DNA from 2 places in the Limosilactobacillus albertensis genome. Region 1 is predicted to be linked to the other one. Evidence: predicted binding sites of a transcription regulator. Region 1 holds the regulator's gene; the other holds the start of a gene.
What was found. The regulator NrdR, encoded in region 1, represses ribonucleotide reductase genes. The targets are predictions, from matches to a motif close to ACACNATATATNGTGT.
Positions count from the first base shown of each region.

Region 2: nrdD (anaerobic ribonucleoside-triphosphate reductase) is a predicted target of NrdR. The motif match lies at 1,613-1,628, and genes of this name have one in related genera.

Region 1 is NZ_JACIVD010000045.1:35,198-39,584, forward strand. Features, by position in the region: gene polA (DNA polymerase I) at 1-954, shown strand, start outside; gene mutM (bifunctional DNA-formamidopyrimidine glycosylase/DNA-(apurinic or apyrimidinic site) lyase) at 969-1,799, shown strand; gene coaE (dephospho-CoA kinase) at 1,804-2,403, shown strand; gene nrdR (transcriptional regulator NrdR) at 2,449-2,916, shown strand; gene H5S41_RS01525 (replication initiation and membrane attachment family protein) at 2,929-4,284, shown strand; gene dnaI (primosomal protein DnaI) at 4,303-4,387, shown strand, end outside.
Region 2 is NZ_JACIVD010000074.1:2,172-6,558, forward strand. Features, by position in the region: gene H5S41_RS10590 (DHA2 family efflux MFS transporter permease subunit) at 1-1,282, opposite strand, end outside; gene nrdD (anaerobic ribonucleoside-triphosphate reductase) at 1,705-3,939, shown strand; gene nrdG (anaerobic ribonucleoside-triphosphate reductase activating protein) at 4,004-4,387, shown strand, end outside.

The DNA.
Region 1 (4,387 bases):
GAAAAGTTAGCAGACAAGTCCCCGATCGTTGAACAAATTTTAGAATACCGGCAAATCGCTAAACTTCAATCGACGTATATTACTGGTTTATTAAAGGTTATCCATTCAAATGATCAAAAGATCCACACACGTTACCTGCAGACACTAACACAAACGGGGCGGCTATCTTCTGTTGATCCAAACTTACAGAACATTCCTGTCCGTTTGCCTGAAGGACGGTTGATTAGAAAAGCCTTTGTTCCTAGTCATGAAGGATGGCAGATCTTCTCTTCGGATTATTCCCAAGTTGAATTGCGGGTTCTTGCTCATATTACTGGAGACAAGAACCTTCAAGAGGATTTTAAAAATGGGGAGGATATTCACGCAAGTACGGCACGGCGAATCTTTCATTTAGCCCCTGATGCAGAAATTGACCGTAATATGCGACGGCGGGCTAAAGCAGTTAACTTTGGAATTGTTTATGGGATTAGCGATTATGGGCTGGCTCAGCGAATACACGTCAGCCGTGCGGAAGCTCATGAATTTATCCAAAATTACTTCCATGAGTTCCCTGGAGTAAAGAAATATATCAATGATACGATTGCGTTTGCTAAGGAAAATGGTTATGTTGAGACAATTACTCATCGTCGCCGCTACTTACCTGATATCCATGCTAAAAGCTTTAGTAAACGGTCATTTGCGGAGCGGACAGCAATGAATACGCCAATCCAAGGAAGTGCTGCCGACATTATTAAAATTGCGATGATTCGGATGCAAGATGAACTTGAAAAACGGCATTTGCAGGCTAAAATGCTTTTGCAAATCCACGATGAATTAGTATTTGAAGCTCCTAAAGAAGAAATACCGGTATTATCAGAATTAGTGCCGAAAGTAATGGATTCCGCAGTTAAATTAGATGTTCCGCTTAAAGTCGACAGCAAGTATGGTGATACCTGGTATGACCTAAAAAAATAGTTAGGAGGGATTAGATGCCTGAATTACCAGAAGTTGAAACAGTTCGTCGCGGGCTAATGAAGATTGCTGCTGGACGAAAAATTAATGCAATTGACATTTATTATGGCAAAACAATTACTAATGACGTTGAAACATTCCGTCAAGCCTTGATTGGCCAAACAATTGAACGGGTCGATCGTCGCGGTAAGTACCTTCTTTTCCGTTTTACTAATAATCTGACAATGGTTTCTCATTTGCGAATGGAAGGGAAGTACTATAATCAACCAATCGGCGGACCCATTGACAAGCATACCCATGTCGTCTTTCAATTTACGGACGGGACGGAATTATGTTATCAGGATACCCGTAAATTTGGTCGGATGACCCTTGTTAAAACTGGCGACGAAATGAATGTCGGCGGCTTGAAAACAATTGGTCCTGAACCAACTAATGATAGTTTTACTTTGGCGTTCTTTACTGCGGAGTTAAGAAAAAGCCGTGGTAAAATAAAACCTTTTTTGCTAAATCAGCGACATGTTGCCGGCTTGGGTAATATCTACGTTGATGAGGTTTTATGGATGTCAAAAATAAATCCTGAACAACCTGCTAACACGCTCACCGACCAGCAAATATCTGAACTTCGCAAGAATATTATTAAGGAACTGGCAACGGCAATTAAGTTTAAAGGAACCACGGTTCATAGTTTTACAAATGCGTTTGGTGACGCTGGGGCTTTTCAGGAACGGTTAAATGCATATGGTCATGCAGGAGATAAGTGCCCGCGCTGTGGAACTAAAATGGTTAAGATTAAAGTTGCGGAACGGGGCACGACATTTTGCCCACATTGCCAAGCTTTAAAGGAATAGGAACATGACAAAAATAATAGGCTTAACTGGTGGAATTGCGACGGGAAAGACAACAGTAAGCAATATTTTGCGTCAAGCCGGAATCCCGGTGATTGATGCTGATGAAGTAGCCCGCCAAGTACAAACGCCTGATTCGGTCGGGTTAACGAGGATTGTGAAAGTCTTTGGTCCGCAAGTATTATTGGCGACGGGTGAATTAAATCGTCCCGCTCTTGCTAAAATTGTTTTTAATAATAAAGAGACATTAAAAAAATTAGATGACTTACTACAGCCGTTGATTCATGATAAAATTTTTGCCCGTGCGACTGCTCTTAAGAAGCAAGGATTACCATTAGTTGTGTTGGATGTTCCTTTACTATTTGAGCAGCACTATGATGAAGATTGTGATTATGTAGTGGTTGTTTATACTGATCAGCAGACACAGTTAAAACGTTTGATGGCCCGTGACCACTGTTCTGAACAGGCTGCTCGTGCCCGCATTGCCGCTCAGTTTCCATTAGCGGATAAAATAGAACAAGCCGATTTTAAGATTAATAATAATGGTAACCAGGTTGAACTGCAAAAACAGGTCGCATCCCTAATAAAACAACTTAAAGCAGAGTAAAATATGATAAAATAAAGTACTTATACTAAAAAGGAGGGGGACGCATTGCGCTGTCCACATTGTCACAAAAATGGATCACGGGTAGTTGACAGTCGGCCAAGTGAAGACGGGAGCTTTATTCGCCGCCGTCGTGAGTGTGTTCATTGTGGCTTTCGTTTTACAACCTTTGAACGGTACGAGGAAACGCCGCTGCTAGTAATTAAAAAAGATGGGACACGGCAGGAATTTAGTCGGCAAAAGATTCTTAACGGGATTGTTCGATCGGCGGAAAAGAGACCCGTTAGTATGGAACGTTTGACCAAGATTACGGATAAAGTTGAAAAACAGGTTCGCAGTATTGGTGAAAGTGAAGTCTCAAGTCAAATTATTGGTAAATTTGTAATGAATGAATTAAAAAACGTTGATGAGATTGCATACATTCGCTTTGCTAGTGTGTACCGGCAATTTAAGGATGTAGATGCCTTCATGAACGAACTTGAAACAATGGTAAAGTCCGAGCATAAAAACGATTAAGGAGGCTGTAAGATGACTGCAACGACTTTTGACCCGCAGGCAGGTTATATAGTTACTGCAAGTACGGCATTCGTTAATTTTAACGATCAGACATTTGCAACATTTTACCAGCCAATTCTCGGGCCGGTCGCTTTTAGTCTTTTTTATACGTTTAGGGCACGCTTAATCCCTAAGCCGACAATTTCTAACCGCACAATGCAAAGTGAGTTATTAGCCCATATTAATGCCGGCGGACAGCAGGTGATAGAGGCTCTTCATCGTTTAGAGGCGGTTGGCTTAGTCCAAACTTACTTTCAAAGCGATGAGGTTGGGGATGTCTACGTTTATGAACTACAGCCTACGCTTACCCCGGAAAAATTCCTTACTGATAATTTATTAAGTATTTTATTGTTAGAAGAGATCGGCGAGACGGCATTTAACCACTTGATTGAGCAAAGTCGTCAATATAAGCTTGCTTCTTCAAATGTAAATTTGACAAATATTAGCCACCGCTTTTTTGAGGAGTTTCATATTAATTCGCAGTCGATTACGGCCACCCCGAAAGCAATTACCGATGCGCGAAAGCAGTCCCCAATTGAAAAACAGCCCTCACTAACAGCGGGAATGAAAACTGACTTTAATTGGAGTACATTATTGCACTTGCTGGCTAACCAGCCGATTGTAAGCAGTGATTTAGAAAATAGTCATGAACTGATCTTGCTAGAACACCAGCTTTACGGCATTGATGAACCAACAATGAAAAAGTTGGTGTTGCGTTCAATCGATTTGCAGACTAATCATTTTAATCCCCAAAAATTTAAGCAAATTGTCGCTTCAACGTATAATGTAATATATACCCAGCCAAGCAAGGTAGCTGAACAGAAATCGCCTGTTGCCAATGACGGGTTGACAAGTAGAGACCGGCAGTTATTAAAGACCGCTGCTGATTATTCACCGGTTGAATTCTTACAGGATTTAAAAGCACAAACTGGCGGCTATGTAACATCTGGAGAGCGTCATATTCTTACAGGATTAGTGGAGCAGGAAAAATTGACAAAAGAAGCAATTAATATTTTGACCTGGTACGTTATTGGTGATCGGGGTCATTCGACATTAACTGCTAACTTTGTCGATACGATTGCAAATAATTGGCTGCAAAACGGGGTATCGACTGGGCAGCAAGCATTGCTCCAGTTAAAAAACTTTAACAAGCAGGCACAAGAAAAGAAAAAAGAAGCCAAAAAGCCCCACAGAAATAATTGGCGAAAAGCAATCAAGGAACCAATGCCGGAGTGGAGTAAAAAGGATAAAAGCGAGTTGATGAAAAAAGCTTCATCACAAGAAGTTGCTAAGCTCCGTGAGCGGATTGCCAATCGAAAAAAGAAATAATTAAAGGAGGTGGCAGCAATGCAATCATTAAACAAAACGCTTCAAGAGTTAATGCGGGGTCAAAATATTACAAATAATATTCAACAAACAATGAAACAAGTTT
Region 2 (4,387 bases), on a different contig from region 1:
TTGCTGTGGCGCTTCCTAATGCTAAGAAACTAGTAGCCAAAGCAGTAGCAAGAGCACCAATAACCTGCTGCATGGTATTCATAATCGTGCTGCCGTCACCCGATTCCATTCCTGACAAGGCATTTAAAGCACTGGTTTGTGAAGGCGACATAGCAAGGGGACAACCGACCATTAAAATAATATGAGCTACTATCATGTAAGCAATTGAAGTACTTGGTGTGGTAAATGCTAACATCACCGCCCCAATCAAAGCAATAATAAAACCAATAATGACTGGTTTCTTAGCACCGATATTATCGTAAAGGCGGCCGGCAAACGCTGAGGTTAAAGCATTAATAACTCCGCCTGGCAGCATGACGATTCCGGTTAAAGCTACTGGCAACAAGAGACCGTTTTGGTAGAACATTGGTAAGAGGTACATCGTTGAAAGGATAATTCCAAAATCGAGCATTACTAATGATGAACCAATTGCAAATGCTGGAATCTTGAAAATTCGTAAATTTAAGATTGGATTTTCTAAATGTATTTGCCGATGAGCATATAATCCTAAAACAATAATTCCAATGATTAAGGATCCTAAGACGGGAAGTGATAGCCAACCATCCCGTCTTGCAAGACTAGCTCCGATTACGATCCCTGAACATCCGACTGCGGACTCGAGGATTGATAGGACATCAACGTGTGGTTTTGTTAATTCGCCAATATTTTCGAGGGCTGTGATTGCAAAGATTAAAGCAACTAATAGGAACGGGATGAATAACCAAAAAATCCACTGCCAGGACAACTTGGCGAGGATTAGTCCAGTTAGCGTTGGACCTATTGCAGGCGCAAACATAATTACGAGGGCACACATTCCCATGACAGCACCGATTTCTTTCGGGGGAAAAATCTGCATAGTAACAGCAAACATTAATGGTAGGATTAATCCTGTTCCAATCCCTTGAATCATTCGTCCAATTACTAAAACTGAGAAGCTATTGGCTAATGCCGAGATACAGGCACCAATAATAAAATCAACCAAAGCAAATATGATAACTTGGCGGGTAGTAAACCACTTAGTAATAATACTTGATAACGGTAAAATGATACCGATGATTAGCATGTAGCCAGTTACTAACCATTGAATTGTTGCGGTACTAACTTGAAAAACCGCTATTAGTTTTGGTAAAGCGATATTTAATGATGTTTCGCTAAACATTCCTACAAAAGCGCCAAGCAGCATGCTAACCATCGCAAGTTTTGGATGCGATACGTGTTGGCGGGCTTGTAATGCATTTTCCATAAATGAAAACACTCCTTCTTTCGTCTAAAATTCACACAAGGATTAGTCTAACAAAATGATTAGATGGCTCGTAAGTTCTTTTTTTAATAACTAACAATCTTAACTTATTAACTTAAGATTATTAAGTGAGATTGAAAGAAGAAACTTTTTTGGAGAGAAATAGTCATTCTTTAATTCTATTCGGTGATAATGAAATTTTTAAAATAGATAATTTAAAACTCAAATCCTAAAACTAAAAAGACCGTCAGAACTAATAATTTCATTTTATTCGTGCTATGTCAGAATAGAAAATTAATAAATATTATGCCAGTGATTGATCTTTTAATCAGACCACAACATATAGTATTTTTAAAGTCAACACTTTCTATAAGTTGTATTTTGAGCTATTATAGGTAACGTTAAATACGAGAGGGGAATTTAAAATGAAAGTGCAAGTAATTAATGAAAAGGATCTTAATAGTTTGACGAGTGTGCAGGTTGTCAAACGCGATGGCAATGTTACGCCATTTTATTCTTATAAGATCAACCTTATTTTAACTGCACTCGATGCGGACGCAAAAACAAAGCAAAGTGTTTATATGACATTATTAGAAGCATTAATTAACCAAACAACGGTTAGTACTGAAAAAATTGCTGACCTCTTTGTTGAAGGACTAATTAATGCTGACCATGAAGAACTTGCTAAGATTTACCGCGATTATCGAAAGCACGATGAAGAAGCGTTTGCGGAAGCGACAAATCCCCAAAATAAATTAGAACAGCTATTTGACCGCAATTCTCGTGTAGTTCACGAAAATGCCAACAAGGATAGTCATGTTTTTAATACTCAGCGTGACCTTGAAGCCGGTGTTGTAAGTCGGGCACTGGGATTGCGAATGCTGCCCGGCATTGTTGCAAAGGCGCACTTACGGGGAGATATTCACTGGCATGACCTTGATTACTCACCGGTAACTCCAGAGACTAACTGCTGTTTAATCGACTTTGATGAAATGTTTAAGCACGGTTTTAAGATTGGTAATGCCTGGGTATCTTCACCACGATCGATTCAAACTGCGACTGCGCAAATGTCGCAGATTATTGCTAATGTTGCTTCCTTACAATATGGGGGATGTTCGGCTAACCGGATTGACCAGTTGCTAGAACCCTATGCTAAGTTAAACCATGAAAAGCACATGAAAGATGCTGAAAAATGGATTGTCCCAGAAAAGCGGGAGGCATTTGCGCGTGAAAAAACGAAGAAAGATATTTATGACGCAATGCAGGCTTTAGAATATGAGATTAATACCCTTTATTCCAGTCAGGGACAAACACCGTTTACAACGATTAATTTTGGATTGGGTACTAGCTGGATCTCACGTGAAATTCAAAAGGCTATTTTAAGGATTCGGATTAAGGGATTAGGAAAGGAACATCGGACGGCAATCTTTCCTAAGCTAATTTTCACAGTTAAACGGGGATTAAATCTTAATCCAGAAGATCCTAATTATGATATTAAGCAATTAGCCTTAGAATGCTCGACTAAGCGGATGTACCCTGATTTATTGATGTATGATAAGATCAAGGAACTTACAGGTAGCTTTAAAACACCAATGGGCTGCCGGTCATTTTTGCAGGGGTGGACGGATCCTGAAACAGGTAAAGAAGTAAATTCTGGTCGGATGAACTTGGGGGTTGTTACCGTTAACCTTCCCCGAATTGCGTTAGAAGCTCATGGAGATAAGCAATTATTCTGGGAAATTTTCCAGGAGAAGATGAATATTTGTAAGATTGCTCTTGATTATCGGATCAAACGGACTAAGGAAGCTAAGCCAGAAAATGCACCGCTTCTTTATATGTATGGCGCGTTTGGCAAACGGTTAAAGAAAACCGATAGCGTCGATGAGGTCTTTAAGAATAGCCGGGCCACCGTTTCTCTTGGCTATATTGGATTATATGAAGTATGTACGACTTTCTATGGGTCAAACTGGGAACATAATAAAGAAGCACATAATTTTGCGGTTGCAATTACCAAAGCTATGCACGACCTTTGCGCTCAATGGGAAGCAGAAGAGGGATACCACTTTAGCCTCTATTCCACTCCTGCTGAATCTTTGACTGATACTTTCTGCCAGGACGACTTAAAGAAGTTTGGCCGGATTGAAGACGTAACGGATAAAGAATACTACACGAATAGTTTTCACTATGATGTTCGTAAACACCCAACTCCATTTGAGAAATTGACGTTTGAAGAAGACTTTCCGAAGTATGCTGCTGGTGGTTTTATACACTATTGCGAATATCCTAACTTACGGCAAAATCCTAAAGCATTAGAAGCAGTATGGGATTGGGCATATGATCATGTTGGTTATTTAGGGACTAACACATCAATCGATCAATGTTTTAAGTGTGGGTTCAAGGGTGAATTTGAAGCTACTGCACGTGGCTTTAAGTGTCCTCAATGCGGTAATCATGATCCGGCAACTTGTGATGTGGTTAAGCGGACATGTGGATACCTGGGTAATCCGCAACAACGGCCAATGGTCCATGGTCGGCATGAAGAAATTATTCACCGGGTTAAGCATATGAACGCGGGAATGATTAAGAATGCTGCTGAATTTGAACAGCATCGTCAAATGGATACTAAAGCTCATGCGCATATTACTGGAGATCAGATTTAATTTAGGAAGTAAAGACCTGTTGCAATGAAAACTCCAGGTCTTTTATTATCGGAGGGAAAATATAATGGTAGAAACACGTTTGCCTCGTAATCCACAGCCTAAAGAATGGTTAGCGAAGGATCATTCTTTGCAATATATTGCTGATTACAAGCCTTTTAATTTCGTTGATGGGGAAGGGGTCCGCTGTAGCCTCTATGTCAGTGGCTGCCTTTTTAACTGTCCTGGCTGTTACAATAAGGCTGCTCAGAACTTTCACTATGGTCAGCCTTATACGCAAGAATTAGAAGATCAAATAATTACCGACCTATCGCAAAGCTATGTTCAAGGCCTGACTTTATTAGGAGGAGAACCATTCTTAAATACCCAAGTTTGCCTTAAACTAGTCAAACGAGTGCGCAAAGAATTTGGCCACGAAAAAGACATTTGGTCGTGGTCTGGCTATACCTGG